3 regions of the Terribacillus sp. FSL K6-0262 genome follow, and region 2 is predicted to be linked to each of the others. Evidence: riboswitches for the same ligand, from Rfam matches in the RefSeq annotation. Region 2 holds a riboswitch; each other region holds the start of a gene.

Region 1 (3,255 bases), 850 kb from region 2:
ATTGGCCAGCAGATAGTAAACGATAAAAGACAAGATGATGAACAGAAAAATATATATAAAGATTTTCACTATGGACCCCTCCTTAAGAAGTAGACGAATACTTCCTGGAAAAGGGTTCATTTTTTTACATGCTTTGTCTGCAATTTGTGCATACTACCCCCAGTATGTATAAAAAAGGAGGCCAACGGTATGGCATTTCAGCCAGGGGATATCGTCTATGTGATCATTCGCAATCCTCATGCACAGGGAGTGGCAAATATACAGGAAGCAGCAGTCGTCCATCATCCGGAAAAGCCCGGGGAACTTGCTTTGTTCATTTATGAAACGTATTATCCGCTGACGGATGAAGTTGCAGTCTATCAGGATCTTGGCGAGGCGGAGGAGGCGTATGTGTCTGCTTTCGGCCTGACCGAGGGTGGGTATTATGGTTAAACCGTTCGTGCCGCAGCTCGTCTATATCGAGCCCAGGGCATTGGAGTATCCGCTTGGCGTGAAACTTCGGGATAAATTCCAGGACATGGGAGTGGAAATCCGTGAGACCACTTCCCATAACCAGGTTCGTAATCTGCCGGGGGAAAATGAGTTCCAGAAGTATCGCACTGCCAAATCGACATTGGTCGTCGGCGTACGGAAAACATTGAAATTCGATACGTCCAAACCATCTGCGGAATATGCGATTCCTTTTGCGACAGGATGTATGGGACATTGCCATTATTGCTACCTGCAGACAACGATGGGATCCAAACCTTATATCCGTACGTATGTGAATACAGATGAGATTTTCGAGGCGGCAGAGCAATATATGCAGGAGAGGGCGCCTGAAGAGACGCGTTTCGAGGCTTCCTGTACTTCGGATATTGTCGGCATCGACCATCTGACGCACACGCTGAAACATGCAATAGAATACTTCGGTCGATCCAAACATGGACAGCTGCGTTTCGTGACGAAATTTGCCCATGTGGATCATTTGCTGGACGCAGATCATCAGGGACGGACAAGGTTCCGATTCAGCATCAATGATGACTATGTGATCAAATACTTCGAACCTGGAACCTCCCGTTTGAAAGATCGGATCGAAGCTGCCGTGAAAGTTGCAGAAGCAGGTTATCCGCTTGGCTTCATCGTTGCTCCGATTTATCTGCATGAGGGCTGGCAGAAGGGCTATCCGGAAATGCTGGAGCATCTGGAAGCAGCGCTGCCCGCTCATGCCAAAAAGAACCTTACCTTTGAATTGATCCAGCACCGTTTCACAAAGCCGGCAAAACGTGTCATCCAGAAAAATTACCCGATGACAAAGCTGGAACTCGATGAAAACAAGCGGAAATATAAATGGGGCCGCTACGGTATCGGGAAGTATGTTTATCAGAATGAGGAACAGGAAGAAATCAAAGACATTCTTGGGAGCACGATCTATAAAATGTTCCCGCATTCACGGATTGAATATTTCACTTGATGCATCGGTTGACAATCTTATCCATGCATGTGATAGTTAAAGGGACAATTGAATTTGAGGAAGTCCACTAGGGGTGCCGTTCGGCTGAGATAAGAGAGATCTTTATCCCTTTGAACCTGATCTGGTTAACACCAGCGTAGGGAAGTGGAGCCGGATTCGTGTGAACTTTGACACTATCGCTATGTATACGAGTCGCTCCATACTTCTGGAGCGGCTTTTTTATTTAGCCGGCGCCAATCACTCTTCATCAGGGCTTTCTCCAATAAGGGGAGGAATTTACATGTTTTCTGCACAATTGAGAGAAGAAGCAAACCCGGTTTTCGAAGCAATCTATCAGCATCCTTTCGTCGAAGGAGTTGCAAATGGCCATGTGCCTAAAGAGGCGCTGATCCATTACGTGAAGGCAGACTATGAGTACCTGACTGCATTCGCTCGTATTTATGGCTTGGCAGTAAGCAAATGTGAGACAAGGGAAGAGATGGATTTCTATCAGTCCCAGATTAATTTTGTCCTGCATAGTGAAATTCATCCGCATAATGTGTTCTGTAAGGTGGCTGGTGTGAAATACGAGGATTTGCAGCGTATGACACCGCCGCCGGCAGCAGATCATTACATTTCCCACATGATGAATAGTGCTGTACATGGTGATATCGGGGAGCTGATGGCAGCACTCCTGCCTTGCCCGTGGACGTATCAAGCGCTGGCTGCCCATATTATCGAGACGAAGGAGCCGGATGAATCCAATCCGTTCCTGGAATGGATCCAGTTCTATGCCAGCAGGGAAGACGGTATGCCGGATGTGACAGCCGAGCTTTGCAAGCGGCTGGACAAATGGGCGGAAACAGCAGGATCTGCTGCCAAGGAACGAGCGCGTAAAGCATTCCTGAAAAGCTGTATGCTGGAACATGCCTTTTGGGAGATGGCAACCACCGAGCAAGATTGGATGATACCATTGAAAGGGGAGTCCCTTCATGCCTGATGTGAAGAGTGCTTTGACGATTGCCGGTACGGATCCTTCAGGCGGTGCCGGCATCCAGGCTGATCTGAAGACATTCCAAGAGCGCGAGGTATATGGCATGAGCGTGATAACATCCCTTGTCGCCCAGAACACGACTGGTGTGCAGGCAATTCATCATGTTCCGGTCGAATTTCTAAAGCAGCAGCTGGAATCCATTTTTTCGGACATCATCCCGGCTGCTGTAAAGACCGGAATGATTGCATCGGAAGAGATGATGCGCTGTATCGCTGCTATGCTGAATGATGCAAATACCATTTATGTCATGGATCCTGTCATGTATGCCAAAAGCGGGCATGCCCTAATGGGAGAAGATTCGAGAGATGCGCTGAAGACACATCTCGTGCCGCTGGCATCACTGGTTACGCCGAACGTACCGGAAGCGGAAGAACTAACTGGAATGCGGATAGAGGACGAAGCCAGTATGAAAACAGCGGCAAAAAGAATCGTCAGGGAATATGGGGCAAAAGCTGTCCTTATGAAAGGCGGGCATATGGAAGATGCTTTAGCTGCAGATTGGCTTTATGATGGGGAAAACTTTACGTCCTACACAGCCGAGCGAATCCCGACAAAGCATACTCATGGAACAGGATGCACATATTCGGCGGCAATCACAGCGGAATTGGCGAAGGGGAGATCGTTGCAGGAGGCAGTCAAAATCGGCAAGGAGTTTGTAACAGATGCGATTCGTTATTCGCTGCAGCTAGGCAAAGGGAACGGGCCGACAAACCATTGGGGCTACCGTCTGAAAAGTGTGCCTGTACAGGAGGGACAGCATAATGAAGTA
Region 2 (3,255 bases):
TGCGGAGCCCTGCTTGGCTTTGTCATGCAGCGGGGCCGTTTTTGTTTGACAGGCGGCTTTCGCGATATGTATTTAGCGAAAGATAACCGGATGTTTTATGCCCTGCTGATTGCAATTGCCATTCAAAGTATCGGCGTTTATACATTGATCAGTTTGGGAGTTTTTGAATTCAGTGCAGGTACACTGCCCATCATTGCGGTAATCATCGGTTCTTTCATCTTTGGTATCGGTATTGTTTTTGCTGGCGGCTGTGCAACAGGCACTTGGTATCGTGCCGGGGAAGGTCTGATCGGCAGCTGGATTGCACTGGCAGGTTATATGCTTACAGCTGCCATGATGAAGTCTGGTGCATTGCTGCCCTTGGACACAACGGTAAAAGAAGTACAGCTGGAGAATAACTCCATCGCCGCAACTTTCGGGGTGAACAATTGGATATTGATCGGCTTATTCACTGTGATAGTCGGGTTGATCGTTTATCGTACGCTGCGCAAACCACAAGTAAAGATTCCTGGTTTGAAGCCAAAAAGAACTGGTCTGGCACATATTCTATTCGAGAAGCGCTGGCATCCTTTCATAACGGCAATTCTCATCGGGCTCATTGCTATCCTGGCTTGGCCATTGAGTGTTGCTGCCGGACGCATCTCAGGTTTGGGCATCACGACGCCTTCTGCAAATATCCTTCAATTTTTAGTGACAGGGGAATGGAGCTTCATCAACTGGGGTGTCTTCCTTGTGCTTGGCATCTTCATAGGATCTTTGTTCGCAGCAAAAATGAGCGGTGAATTCCGGTTCAGGCTGCCTGATGTGAAAACAACCATCCAAAGCTTCAGCGGCGGAATCATGATGGGCTTCGGTGCAGCCTTAGCGGGCGGCTGTTCGATCGGCAACGGTCTTGTGATGACTGCCATGATGACGTGGCAAGGATGGATTTCGTTGGCATTCATGATTTTAGGAACATGGACAGCTTCTTACTTTGTCTATGTACGGCCGCGTAAGAAAACCAGACAATCAACACATGCAATACCAGCATAAAGGAGTGTATTCAAATGAAGAAAACATTGGAAGTAATGGGAATGGTCTGCCCCTTCCCATTAGTGGAAGCAAAGGAAGCCATAAAAGACCTGCATTCCGGCGATGAGCTGGAGGTGCAATTCGATTGCACCCAGGGAACCGAATCCATTCCCAGATGGGCTGCCGAAGCAGGTCATGAAGTAACTGCATATGAGCAATTGGGTGAGGCCGCTTGGACAATAACGATCAAAAAGAAATAGCTTGTCAAGATTATCATCATCGACTGATGCACAACAAAAAATCAGATGGTCCAACAAGAAACCCTTTACAAATCGTTTTTCTTTTTTTACTATTAACCTATCAATTGCATAACGAGCGACGCACTGGGGGAGCTGGCAACGGCTGAGAGGAATCATGTGATTCTGACCCTTTGAACTCGATCTGGATAATACCAGCGTGGGGAAGTGCAGCCAGAATGGTCCTATTCTTTTGTGTATATTCTGCGACTGCGCCCTATGGTGCCGTCGCTTTTTTATTTGCAAAAAATCAGGAGGATTCTTTATGGAAATGCAAAATCAATGCGGAACAAGCAGAATCGCAGGCTGCAGCTTTTCGGTTTACCCGATGGCGGACAGATTCAAGGAAATCATTTTGGAGGCATTGGAAGCCGTCGATACCTCAAAAGTATGGATCGAGACGGATGATGTGACAACGCTTGTGCGCGGAAGGATTCCGCATGTATTCGATGTCACCTCTGCTATATTTTTGGCAGCAGCCAAAGACGGTGAGCATGTCGTGTTCAATGGCACTTACTCGATCGGCTGTCCTGGTGATTCTGCAGGAGATGTCTATATGGCCGAAGACGAGGTCAAGCTCAACCTTCCGACCACGGGAGGCATGAAGCTGGATACCGCATCCAAATTCTCGCTCTATCCATTAGGCGGCGGCAATTATATGGACACCATCTACAGCCAGATCGAGAATATGCGCTCTCACGGTATCGCTGTATCCAAGTCTCATTATTCCACCCGGCTTGATGGCAATGCCGTTGATGTTTTTGAAGGATTGGAGCATGTATTCACCGAAACGGAGAGCTCCGGATCTTCCCATACCGTCATGACGGTCACCATGTCAGCTAACAGTCCTTCTGCCAAGGATGTGATCAAATGAAAAGCTGGCGGATGAAGGATATTGTCGTCATGGCTGCGCTTGCTGTCGTATTCGGTATTGTGTATCTATTATTCCTGCCTGTCAACGTGGTGATGATGGGGCTTGTCGGACCGATCGGGACCGATATCATCTTTGGAGTCTGGTTCCTTGTCTCCATCGTGGCTGCCTATATCATCCAAAAACCTGGTGTCGCCCTTGTTTCGGAAACGATTGCCGGCATCGTCGAGGTGCTGATCGGCAGCAGTGCCGGTCCAATCGTCATCCTTACGGCTATCGTGCAGGGACTTGGTTCAGAAGCTGTATTTGCCATGACACGCTATCGTTCTTATCATGTGTTCGTATTGATGGGTGCCGGCGTGGGCGCCGCCATCACAAGCTTCATCTGGGGATACTTCCGCGGAGGCTTTGCCGCGCTTGATCCTTCCTATGTTGCGCTTATGTTGATAGTACGGATCATCAGCGGCGCTGTCATTAGCGGCCTGATCGGTAAAGCTATCAGTGAGGCGCTGGCTAAAACAGGAACGTTGACGAGCTTCCCGCTCGGCAAAATGCATCGCCAGCGAAAAGCAGGATGAAAAAGCCGATTCTGGAAGTCGACCAGCTGACCGTTGCCTTCGCGGAAGAAAGCAGCCCCACTTTATCCAAGTTGAGCTTTAGGATGCTGGAAGGTGACAGCATGCTCCTTCTTGGACCAAGCGGTTCCGGGAAAAGCACACTCACCTATTGCCTGAATGGTTTATATCCGAAAGAGCTCGACGGGGAAATGAGCGGTGACATCTTCTTTGCCGGTACGAATATCGAGGATTACAAAAGCGGGAAAATCAATTTGGAGGTCGGGACTGTATTCCAAGATCCCGAAACTCAATTTTGCATGCTGACGGTGGAGGATGAAATTGCCTTCGGGCTGGAAAATAAGAAGCTGCCTGCAGGAATGATGGATGCAGAAATTGATCGTGTCCTCCATCTTGTCGGTTTACAGCACAGGCGAAAGGACCGGATTCATACCCTTTCCGGCGGACAGAAACAAAAGGTGGCATTGGCAGCAGTGCTGGCGCTCCAGCCTAAATTGCTCAT
Region 3 (3,255 bases), 1.0 Mb from region 2:
CCGGAAGCATTCGTAAATGCGACAGAGCCTATCCCGCAGAAGCGTCTTGGCCAGCCGGAAGAAGTGGCGGAGCTTGTCACCTTCCTGCTGACTGGAAAGGCATCTTATATCAATGGCGCGGTGGTGCCGATCGATGGTGGGTTCACGGCAATCTAAAAAACTAAAAGGGAGAGATTCTCATGGAACGGTTTGAAGATAAAGTAGTATTGATTACAGGCGGCGGTTCTGGACTGGGCCGTGCAGCAGCACTTCAAGTAGCAAAAGAAGGCGCAAAACTTTCCCTTGTTGATATAAGTGAAAAAGGCTTGGAAGAAACAAAGCAGGAAGTCCTTGCAGCAGCACCGGAAGCAGAAGTTCTTACAATTGTGGCAAACTGTGCAAACGAACCGGAAGTTGAGGCGTATGTAAAACAAACAGTTGATCAGTTTGGCAAGATCGACAGTTTCTTCAACAATGCTGGTGTAGAGGGAACACAGAATCTAACGGAAGAGTATCCTGTGGATGAATTCGACCGCGTTGTGAACATCAACTTGAATGGTGTTTTCTACGGTATGCGTCATGTATTGAAAGTAATGAAGGAGCAAGGTCATGGTTCTGTAGTGAATACAGCTAGCGTAGGCGGAATCCGCGGAATCGGCAACCAGTCTGGCTATGCAGCAAGTAAGCATGGTGTGGTAGGTTTGACGAAGAACTCCGGAATCGAATACGGGCAATTCGGCGTCAGCATCAAAGCCATCGCACCAGGTGCCATTATGACTCCAATGGTAGAAGGTTCCTTGCGTCAAATCGGCGGGGATAACTGGGAAGAGGCAGGCAAAGAATTTGTCAGCGTCAACCCGATGAAGCGCTTCGGTAAGCCGGAAGAAGTCGGTTATCTTGTTGCATTCCTTCTCTCCGATCAAGCGAACTTCATCAATGCTACTGTTGTGCCGATTGACGGCGGACAATCTTATAAATACTGATTTATATTTTCTTTGGAGGCCATCTGACCGATTCGGATGGTCTTTTTTATATTGAGAAAATCTTGCAAATTATACTGATTATGCTACGATATGGGTAAGTTCATAGTTTATTTTCACACTAGGGGATCCCTTCATAAGGGCTGAGATTAAGAGTGGTGACTCTTTAAACCCTCATAACCTGAACAGGTTCGGACCTGCGTAGGAAAGTGTAGACACTCGAGTTTACATGCTCTTTTGTATGTATTTTTCGCAGACAGTACACACCACTTTCCTTTTGGGGAGTGGTGTTTTTTATGTATTCCGGACTGTTCGTCAAGGAAGGTGATAGCAATCAAATTGATGGCAGTAACAGATGACAGGCATGATATTCCCGACTTGCTGCGTATTTTGCTGGATATTCATCCTTATGTCGATCATGTACAGATCCGGGAAAAGAACAAGCCGGCTGGAGCGGTGTATCAGCTATGCCGGGAGTTAGTGAAGGAAGGACTGCCAGAGGAAAAGCTTTGGATCAATGACCGGGTTGATGCAGCATTGCTGCTTGGCTTGAAGCAGGTGCATGTACCAGGGCATGGACTGCCATTGAAAGAGTTGAAAAGGCAGTATCCGGAGCTGCGGATCGGGGCTCCCGTCCATTCATTTGAGGAAGCCATGGAGGCAGAAGCAGCTGGTGCGGCATACGTGTTATATGGTCATTGTTTTCCAACGGCAAGCAAGCAGGGGAAAGCCCCTCAGCCGCTATCCAATCCAGTGCGAATCCGGCAGAGCATCCAAGTGCCGATGTATGGGATAGGAGGAATCACGGCAGAGAGGTTAGCTGTGCTGAAAGCGCTTGAATTGGATGGCGCTGCTGTAATGAGCGGTATTTTTTCAGCAAAACAACCGCTTGAGGCTGTAAAGGAATTAAGGGAGGAGTGTTCACGTCTTGAAGCAATCCAGTGAGGTAGCTGTGGTTGGAGGGGGTATCATCGGCAGTGCAATCGCTTATTATTTGGCAAAGGCAGGGCACCGGGTCGATTTATTCGAAGCCGGACAGATTGGGTCAGGCTCGACACGAGCCGCAGCGGGCATGCTAGGCGCCCATTCGGAGTATAAAGAGTTCGGTGCTTTGCTTTATTCCTTTGCCCGGACTAGCCAACAGCTGTACGAAGAAGCGGAAGCCGATATACGTGCGCTTACAGGGATAGATATCGAACGGCGTACAGGCGGATTACTGCAGCTTGTTTTTACGGCAGAAGAAAGAGCAAGGCTATCCGATATTTGTTCCTTGGAAGGTGTGACGTGGCTGGACCGAGCTGCTGCGGAAAAAGAAGTGCCGGGGCTGACCAAGTCCCTGGAAGGAGCGATCCATATAGCGGACGATGTACATGTCACACCAGCCATTGCCTGCAGAGGATTCTGTTCGGCAGCCAAAATATCAGGAGCCCGTATACATGCGTTCACTCGAGTGGAAGGCATTGCAAAGGAAGATGGGCAATATCGGATACAGACCTCCAAGGGAGAATGGCAGGCGGAGTATGTGGTCATTGCCGGCGGGGTATGGAGTAATGCCCTTTTGCAGCGGATTGGCTTGGGGACACCGGTATATCCGGTGAAAGGGGAATGCATCGCTGTCACCAATACAGAGATACCGCTCTCCTGCAGTTTATTCCATGACCAGCATTATATTGTTCCTCGGAACAATGATGAGCTGATCATCGGTGCAACAAAGGTCAGGGGAGATTGGAGTACAGAGCCGACATCCGGGGGTATACACAGGGTCATGGAGAAGGCGAGACAGATGCTGCCGGGGATAGATAAGATGCCTTTTCTCAGAAGCTGGGCCGGTCTCAGACCTCAGACGATCGATGGCAAGCCGCTGATCGGGGAGCATCCAGAGATGAAGGGATTATTCATTGCTGCTGGTCATCAGCGCAATGGGATTCTGCTTGCGCCGGTTACAGGTAAGATGATCTGTGACTTGATTGACGGTAAGGCAGTTCCTGAAGTATGGACGGAAGCGTTTCGAGTCGACCGACTGCATACCGATGAGGAGGTATTGATGTGAGCATTCAACTGAATGGCAGGCAGCATGCATTATCCGCTGACATCCGGAATATCGCCCAGCTGCTGTCATCCCTTTCTTTGGAGAATAGGATTGTGATTGTCGAACTGAACAACGAAATCATCGATAAATCTGCCTATGCAGATCAGCCTATAAGAGATGGCGATAAAGTCGAATTGATTCATTTTGTCGGAGGAGGATGAACGATGTTACAAATCGCAGATAAGACATTTGCTTCCCGTTTGCTGC

What was found. Region 2 has a riboswitch for thiamine pyrophosphate ahead of MHI54_RS02005 (YkoF family thiamine/hydroxymethylpyrimidine-binding protein). Riboswitches for the same ligand answer to the same signal wherever they lie in the genome.
Region 1: another riboswitch for thiamine pyrophosphate. It lies ahead of tenA (thiaminase II); the one in region 2 lies ahead of MHI54_RS02005 (YkoF family thiamine/hydroxymethylpyrimidine-binding protein).
Region 3: another riboswitch for thiamine pyrophosphate. It lies ahead of MHI54_RS07325 (thiamine phosphate synthase); the one in region 2 lies ahead of MHI54_RS02005 (YkoF family thiamine/hydroxymethylpyrimidine-binding protein).

What each region holds. Positions count from the first base shown of each region.
Region 1 is NZ_CP150277.1:1,244,915-1,248,169, reverse strand. Features, by position in the region: gene MHI54_RS06420 (transcriptional regulator SplA domain-containing protein) at 190-432, shown strand; gene splB (spore photoproduct lyase) at 425-1,453, shown strand; TPP riboswitch at 1,513-1,613, shown strand; gene tenA (thiaminase II) at 1,734-2,432, shown strand; gene thiD (bifunctional hydroxymethylpyrimidine kinase/phosphomethylpyrimidine kinase) at 2,425-3,255, shown strand, end outside; gene thiM (hydroxyethylthiazole kinase) at 3,227-3,255, shown strand, end outside.
Region 2 is NZ_CP150277.1:396,573-399,827, forward strand. Features, by position in the region: gene MHI54_RS01995 (YeeE/YedE family protein) at 1-1,032, shown strand, start outside; gene MHI54_RS02000 (sulfurtransferase TusA family protein) at 1,047-1,271, shown strand; TPP riboswitch at 1,387-1,491, shown strand; gene MHI54_RS02005 (YkoF family thiamine/hydroxymethylpyrimidine-binding protein) at 1,579-2,181, shown strand; gene MHI54_RS02010 (ECF transporter S component) at 2,178-2,756, shown strand; gene MHI54_RS02015 (ABC transporter ATP-binding protein) at 2,753-3,255, shown strand, end outside.
Region 3 is NZ_CP150277.1:1,416,729-1,419,983, reverse strand. Features, by position in the region: gene MHI54_RS07335 (SDR family oxidoreductase) at 1-156, shown strand, start outside; gene MHI54_RS07330 (SDR family oxidoreductase) at 180-962, shown strand; TPP riboswitch at 1,073-1,184, shown strand; gene MHI54_RS07325 (thiamine phosphate synthase) at 1,284-1,904, shown strand; gene thiO (glycine oxidase ThiO) at 1,888-3,009, shown strand; gene thiS (sulfur carrier protein ThiS) at 3,006-3,209, shown strand; gene MHI54_RS07310 (thiazole synthase) at 3,213-3,255, shown strand, end outside.